2 regions of the Exiguobacterium sp. s21 genome follow, and region 1 is predicted to be linked to the other one. Evidence: riboswitches for the same ligand, from Rfam matches in the RefSeq annotation. Region 1 holds a riboswitch; the other holds the start of a gene.
What was found. Region 1 has a riboswitch for S-adenosylmethionine ahead of KNP06_RS08590 (MetQ/NlpA family ABC transporter substrate-binding protein). Riboswitches for the same ligand answer to the same signal wherever they lie in the genome.
Positions count from the first base shown of each region.

Region 2: linked by a shared signal. The riboswitch ahead of mtnK (S-methyl-5-thioribose kinase) and the one ahead of KNP06_RS08590 (MetQ/NlpA family ABC transporter substrate-binding protein) in region 1 are both predicted to bind S-adenosylmethionine.

Region 1 covers NZ_JACSLF010000006.1:36,824-40,802, reverse strand. Annotated here, with positions in the region: gene KNP06_RS08600 (aminotransferase class I/II-fold pyridoxal phosphate-dependent enzyme) at 1-1,079, shown strand, start outside; gene KNP06_RS08595 (iron-containing alcohol dehydrogenase family protein) at 1,076-2,092, shown strand; SAM riboswitch class I at 2,133-2,237, shown strand; gene KNP06_RS08590 (MetQ/NlpA family ABC transporter substrate-binding protein) at 2,310-3,131, shown strand; gene KNP06_RS08585 (methionine ABC transporter ATP-binding protein) at 3,141-3,979, shown strand, end outside.
Region 2 covers NZ_JACSLF010000003.1:119,188-123,166, reverse strand. Annotated here, with positions in the region: gene KNP06_RS05195 (2,3-diketo-5-methylthiopentyl-1-phosphate enolase) at 1-804, opposite strand, end outside; SAM riboswitch class I at 874-975, opposite strand; SAM riboswitch class I at 1,179-1,281, shown strand; gene mtnK (S-methyl-5-thioribose kinase) at 1,363-2,514, shown strand; gene mtnA (S-methyl-5-thioribose-1-phosphate isomerase) at 2,511-3,545, shown strand; gene KNP06_RS05180 (sugar ABC transporter substrate-binding protein) at 3,538-3,979, shown strand, end outside.

The DNA of each region.
Region 1 (3,979 bases):
ATATCATCAGACTCGGTCAAGGGACGCCGGATTTGCCAACGCCCGCCCCAATCTGCGACGCACTTCAGACGGCGCTCCTTGATGCCTCGACCCATCAATACGGTCCGTTCCGCGGTCAGGCCCGTCTGAAACAAGCGGTGGCGACGTTTTACTTGAATGAGTACGGCGTCGAAGTCGATCCCGAGACGGAAGTCGCGATCCTCATCGGTTCCAAGTCCGGACTCATCACGTTGCCGCAATGTGTGCTCGAGCCAGGGGACGGGATCTTGCTACCGAATCCCGGCTATCCTGATTACATCTCGGGGGCACGACTCGCCGGTGCCGTCGTCCGTGACCTCGTCCTCCGGGAAGAGAACGGCTTCTTGCCGGACTATGAGACGCTCGATACGCAAGATGCAAGACTCATGTATTTGAACTACCCGAGCAATCCGACCGGAGCCGTCGCCTCACCCGCTTTCTTTGACGATACCGTCCGTTTCGCCCGGGAGCGGGACTTGATGGTCGTCCACGATTTCGCATACGGCAGCATCGGATTCGATGGCCACGTCCCGCCTAGCTTTCTGCAGGCGGAAGGGGCGAAAGAAGTCGGCATCGAGGTATATACGATGTCGAAAGCGTTCAACATGTCCGGTTGGCGCGTCGCCTTCGCCGTCGGGAACGCGGACATCATCGAGGCGATCAACACGTATCAGGACCACGTCCACGTCAGCGTGTTCTCGGCCATCCAGGCGGCGGCTGTCGTTGCGCTCGAGGCGCCCCGTACCATTCGCGATGACTTGGCACGACTGTACGAGGCACGGCGTGATCGCCTGATCGACGGGTTGAACCGGGCCGGCTGGGCCGTCGAACCGCCGGAAGGCTCGTTCTTCGTCTGGGCGAAAGTGCCCGAGGGTGATGCCAAGTCGTTCTCGCGGAAACTGCTGCATGAAGCCGGTGTCGCCGTCACCCCGGGCTATTTCTTCGGTTCGGAAGGGAACGGATACGTCCGCTTCGGTCTCGTCTCACCGGAACCGAAGATTGACGAGGCCGTCGAACGAATCGAGCGGTTGTTTGCCGCCTATGAGGAGGTGCGCGCATGATTCGTCAGGCCGTCCTTGAATATGACCACGCCGATGACGCGCTCGACCGTCTGGATGACTTAGTCGACGGCCGACGTGCCCACGTCCTGCACGGTCAGAACGGGTATGACGTCGTCCGAGCCATCTTTCCGGCCATCGCGGACTATCCGGCAACAAAATTCAGCGGGGAGTGCACGGACTCGGAAGTCAAACGGCTCAAACCGTTGGACGCCGACGTGTTAATCGCCGTCGGAGGCGGCAAGCTCGTCGACACGGCCAAACTCGTCGCCTATCAACAGAACGTGCCGCTCATCGTCGTCCCGACACTCACCTCGAACTGTGCGGCGTTCACGCCTCTCAGCGTCGTCTATCGGGAGGACGGGAGCTACGACCGCTACGACATGTTCCGCGTCGTCATCGAACGGGTCATCGTTGACTCACGGGTCATCTCGCGCTCACCATATGAATACTTTCGGGCCGGTGTCATCGACACGGTCGCGAAGTTTTACGAGGCCCGTTATTTGAGTGGTGACAGCTCAGCTGACGCCGGCGTCAACACCGGACTCGTCTTGGCCGAGCAGTGCGGGCGTCTCGTCGAACTTGAATTGAGCGAGCACGCTTTTGAGTCGTATAGTGACGACGTCCGCTTCGCGGTCGATCACGTGCTCGCCATCGGCGGCGCCGTCGGTGGATTTGGTGACGCCGGGACACGCGTCGCCGTGGGCCATGCGGTCCATAATGCGCTCAGCCGCTTCGAGTCGACCCACTCTTTCTTGCATGGAGACAAGGTCGGCTTCGGCCTAATCGTCCAGGAGCGGTTGCGTCGCTCGGCCGATGCTCCGTATTTGGAGGCCTGGTTGAAACAGTTCGGTGCACCGACGACGCTCGAGGCGCTCGGGGTCGGGTCGGGCGACATCCCGGTACTGGTCGACTCCGTCATGACGGAAACCGAACTGCAACAGTTGCCGGAACCACTCGATAAAGACTTTCTGAAAATAATATTTGAAAATTTACAATTTTCTATTTACAATTAAAAGAATTAAAAGTAAGATGATAACAACTTAATAGACCGATTGCTTATCAAGAGTGGTGGAGGGACTGGCCCTGTGAAACCCGGCAACCAGATCGTAATGATCATGGTGCTAATTCCAACAGACGATATCGTCTGGGAGATGAGCGTGTCCGACTTTGACTTGTCGTGCCCGCCACTCTGAATGAGTAGCGGGCTTTCATTTTGGAGGAGGAAAACAAATGAACATCAAACAGAAAACAGTACTTGCAGGAACATCACTACTCGCCGCCATCGCGCTCTCGGCATGCGGACAATCGGACGCGAGCGAGGCGCTCAGCACGGAGTCGCTCACGATCGGCGTCACGGGCGGGCCGCACCAACAGATCGCCGAGAAAGTGAAAGAACTCGCGGCCGAAGACGGCCTCGAACTCGATATCAAAGTGTTCAATGACTATAATACGCCGAACACGGCGCTCGCCGAGGGTAGCCTCGACGTGAACAGTTATCAGACGCTCTCATTCCTAGAACTGCAAAAGTCCGACAAAGGCTATAAGATTGACGACGTGTTCAAGACCGTCGCGTTCCCGATGGGTCTTTACTCGGAAAAGTTGACCGACATTGAGGACTTGAAAGAAGGCGACAAGGTCGCCGTCCCGAACGACCCGGCGAACGAGCTGCGCGCACTCCGTCTGTATGAGACAGCGGGCCTCATCACGCTGAAGGAAGGCTTGACGGACAAGGCGACGAAACGCGACATCGCCGAGAACCCGCTCAACCTCGAATTCATCGAGCTCGAGGCGTCTCAGCTCCCGACCCAGCTCCCGGAAGTCGCACTCGCGGCCATCAACACGAACTTCGCGATGGGTGCCGGCCTGTCGATCAACGAGGACGCCTTGTTCCACGAAGACACGGTCGACAACCCGTATCCGAACTACGTCGTCGTCCGTACCGACAACAAGGATGACGAAGTCGTCGAGACACTCAAATCGTACTATCACTCGGACGAGGTCCGGACGTTCATCGAAGAGACGTTCAACGGCTCAATCGTCCCGGCGTTTTAAGGAGGGCCTATGATCGCACTTAAAGGAATCACGAAGACGTTCACGGTGAACAAAGGTGCCGTCACCGCACTCGACGACGTCTCGCTCACGATCGAGAAAGGCGAGATCTTCGGCATCATCGGCCGAAGCGGGGCCGGCAAGAGCACGCTCATCCGCATGATCAACCTGCTCGAACGCCCGACCTCGGGCCAGGTCGAGATCGAAGGACAGGACATCACGAAGCTCGACAAACGTGGGCTCTCAAAACTCCGCCATCGAATCGGAATGATCTTCCAACACTACAACCTGCTCAAGACGGCGACCGTCGAAGAGAACGTCGGCATCCCGCTCCGGCTTGAAGGTCTCGACAAGGCAACGATCCGCGCTCGCGTCGACAAATACCTCGACATCGTCGGCTTGACGGACCATCGAAAACATTATCCCGAGCAACTCTCGGGCGGACAGAAGCAACGTGTCGCCATCGCCCGGGCCCTCGCGCACGAGCCGGATATCCTGCTCAGCGACGAGGCGACGAGCGCGCTCGACCCGGAGACGACCGAGTCGATCCTCGACCTCTTGCTCGACATCAACCGCGAGCTCGGACTGACGATCTTTTTGATCACGCACGAGATGGAAGTCATCGAGCGCATCTGTGACCGGGTCGCGGTCATCGAGGCCGGCCGGATCATCGAGGAAGGGGACGTGCTCGACGTGTTCTCGGACCCGCAGCATGCGACGACACGCAAGTTCTTGAAGACGAACCTCGATGTCCCGAAAGAGGTCGTCGAAGAGTTGAGCACGCACGGGATGCTCGTCAACTTGTCGTTCATCGGTCATCAGAGTGAACAGGCTGTGCTCGCCCAGTTGAC
Region 2 (3,979 bases), on a different contig from region 1:
ACCGAGTAAGAGCGAATGACTGATGGACCCGGTCAAGGCGCCGGCAAAGGCCGGGTGGGCCAAAATCGGCACACGGATGTCTGGGTCGTTCGCAAGTTCGCGCAGTGCGTCAAGACCGTACGTATAGACGTTGAATAGGAGCGCCGTCGCACCGGCCTCGATCAGCCGGAGCGCCTGGTCGCGAAGACCGAACACAGGGCCGCTCAGCGTGATGGCGTAGAGGACACGTTTCCCGGTCGCCTCAAAGTGCGCTTGAATGACGGCCGCTCCGATCCGGGCCCGTTCGAGCGACGGCGTGAGCGGATTGTCGTATAAAATCTCGTCGTCTTTGACGATATCGATGCCGCCGGCGAACTGATCGCGGAGTTGCTGCTCGAGAAACGCGAGGTCACGCCCGATGACGCCTTTGAAGATGCTCATGACGAGCGGACGGTCATGGACACCGAGCAACTCGCGAATCCCGTCGACGCCGAACTTGGCGCCTTTGAAATGAGGGGCGAGCGTTTCGGGCAACGTCAAATCGATTAACCGAATCGAATCGTCGAGGGATAGTTTCCCGAACGTCGTCGTCAAGATGGATGAAAAGTCAGGGCTGACATTATGTAACGGATAGCGGATCGTGAACCGGCTCGTCGTCTCAGTATGGGTGGTCGATACGACCTCACCCCGGTACGCCTGTAACTGCTCTTGCTCTAAATGACGCAGCTCGGTCCATGTGCCGACGGTCAGCTCGAGGGTGATTTTGTCGGCAATGCTTGCGACCGCATCCGTTCGTTTGATTTCATATGTGGCAGTGATACTCATATGGTTCCTCCTTCCAGGCAAACAAAAAATGACCCCATGCCGAGGCAAGAGGTCATCATAAAAAATGAACTCTTATCTCTCAGCTTTCGCTGCAAGAATTAGCACCGTGCCATCTCTGGTCGGTTGCTGCGACATCATCGGGCTCGTCCCTCCGTCTGCTCTTGATAAGAATGTGATTTGAAGTTGTGAAATTTAATTGAATTTTTACACAGATTCGTCACGTCGTCAATTCCTTTTTTTCCAAAAAAATATTTTGGGAAGTTGTTTCCATATATGCACAAAAAAAGACGAGTGGCACGGAGAAAAGGACGTTGACAATTGTGACGTCGAGTCCGTAATATTCATCACATAAGTTCACCGAATCGAATAAACCACTCTTATCGCGAGTTGGCAGAGGGAATTGGCCCGATGACGCCGCAGCAACCGACCATTAGGCACGGTGCTACATCCACCAGACGAATGTCTGACAGATGAGAGGAACAACCATTTTGGCTGTGCCTCTTTCTCGCGGAGAAAGGGGCTTTTTTTGTGGGCAACGTACAGGAAGGGGAAAACATCATGTCATATCAACCATTTACAGAACAGTCTGTTGTCGAGCACGTCCGTCAATTAGGATACTTGCAAGACGGAATCGCCGAGTGTGAGGAAATCGGGGACGGCAATTTGAATCTCGTGTTTCGGATTCGCCAAGGCGAACAGCGCCTAATCGTCAAACAGGCGCTCCCATACGCTAAAGTCGTCGGTGAGAGCTGGCCGCTTACACTCGAACGGGCATGGATTGAACAGTTGGCACTCCGTGAGTTTGCGAACGTGGCGCCGCGTTTCGTCCCGGACGTCCTCGGTAGCGACCGGACGCTCGCCTACACGATTTTAGAAGATCTGTCTGATTATGAGATTGTCCGCACCGGTTATTTGAAAGGGGAGAGCTATCCGGAACTCGCGCGTCATGTCGGTGAATTTTTAGGCGAGACGCTGTTCGCGACGTCGGATTATGCGGCCGGCCCGATCGCGAAGAAGCGGATTGAACGTGACTATTACAACCCGGAACTGTGTGACATCACCGAGAAGCTCATCTTCACCGACCCGTTCAAAGACGCGGAGTCGAACAACATCGAGGCGGCGCTTCGAGAAGATGTCGAACGCCTCTGGCAAGACCAGGCGCTCAAGGTCGAGGTGACGAAACTGAAAGTCGGATTTGTCACGAAACATGAGGCGCTTCTGCACGGTGACCTACATACAGGCAGCATCTTCGCGACTCAACAAGAGACGAAAATCATCGATCCAGAGTTCGCATTTTACGGACCGTTCGGCTTTGATTTGGGCCAAATTATCGCCCATTTGACGCTGTCGACGTTCCATGACCCGCTCAAACGCTTCGAACGTTTCACGGACGTCTTGACGGTGTGGGAGACGTTCGAGAAGACGTTCCGGGCCAACTTTGAGCGAGCCGTCGAGCCGTTCAATACGGACGGTTTCGTCGACGAATTGTTGCGGACAATCTTCAGCGACACGATCGGCTATGCCGGTTGCGAACTCATTCGCCGTGCCGTCGGACTCGCCGGTGTCGCCGATCTCGAGACGTTGCCGGAAGCGACGCGGCTCGAACGAAAACGTGACGCGCTTGCCCTCGGGACGGCGCTCATTAAAGAACGCCACAGCGTCGAATCGATTGACGACTTGGTGACGCTTTTGTCGGGGGTGCGCGTATGACGGTCCAAAACATCCGCTTTAATTCGCAAACGGACGAACTCATCCTATTGGATCAGACGTTGTTACCACATGAAGAGCGTTACGTGACAATCGAGACGCTCGAACAGGCAGAACATGCCATCGAGACGCTCCAAGTCCGTGGTGCCCCGGCCATCGCGTACTTCGGGGCGTTCGTCCTCGCCAAAGAGGCAGGCCGGTTAGTCGACGACCCGGACTTCACCCGTCGACTCGACCTCGTTGGACGCCGCTTGATTGCGACAAGACCGACGGCGGTCAATCTGCAAAACGTGATCGAATCGCTCCTTGATTTAAATGTCGGGGACGACTTTGAGGCGATTGCCGAGGAAATCAAACGCCGCGCCATCGCTTTGTACGACCGGGACGTCGATACATATCGGGCCATCGGCGAGCATGCGCTGACGGTGTTGCCGGCCGGGGGGAACGTGTTGACAATCTGCAACGCCGGTGCCATCGCGACATCGCGATACGGCACAGCGCTCGCGCCGTTTTACGTCGGAAAAGAACAGGGCGTATCTTTCAACGTCTTCGCCTGTGAGACGCGGCCGCTCCTGCAAGGGGCACGCCTCACTGTCTGGGAACTCGACCGGGCCGATATCGACGTGACGCTCATCACCGACAATATGGCGGCTTGGACGATTCAGTCAAAACGAGTCGACGCCATCATCGTTGGAGCTGACCGTATCACACGGACGGGTCACGTCGCCAATAAAATTGGGACGTTGCAGCTCGCCGTCCTTGCCAAACATTACGGCATTCCGTTCTATGTCGCGGCGCCGCATTCGACGTTCGATTTGACGGCGGATGACACGATTGAAATCGAGGAGCGGAACCCGTCAGAAGTGACACATATCGGTGGTCAACCGACGGCACCCGTCGGCATCACCGTCTTCAATCCGGCGTTCGACGTCACCCCACCGGACCTCATCACCGGACTCATCACCGAGGCGGGTGTGTTCGAGCCGACAGAGACTGCCATCACACATCATGTAGGGGGAACAATTCATGTCTAAAAAACTATTAATTTTACTATTCACATTCGTCTTGGCGCTCGTCGGTTGCACGAACGAACAAGCGGCCCCATCGAAGCCGGCTGAGAAGACGCCGGAGACGAAACCCGTCTCGGTCTCGAATGCCACACTTCCGAAAGATATCGATATTGCCCTGATCATGCAGATGTCGATCGGGACGTTCTCGTCGCAGTATATCAACGGGGTGACGGAACAAGTCGAATCGTTCGGCGGCAACGTGAAAGTGTACAACGCCGACAACGACCTGTCGAAGATGGCGAGCTATGTCGATACGGCGACGACGCAAGGCGTCGATGTCATCTTGATCGACCATGGCCGTGCCGATGCGTTGAAAGAACCGGTCCAACGCGCGCTCGATAAAGGCATCAAAGTCGTCGCGTTCGACAACGATTTGACGAACGAAGGCGTGACCGTCA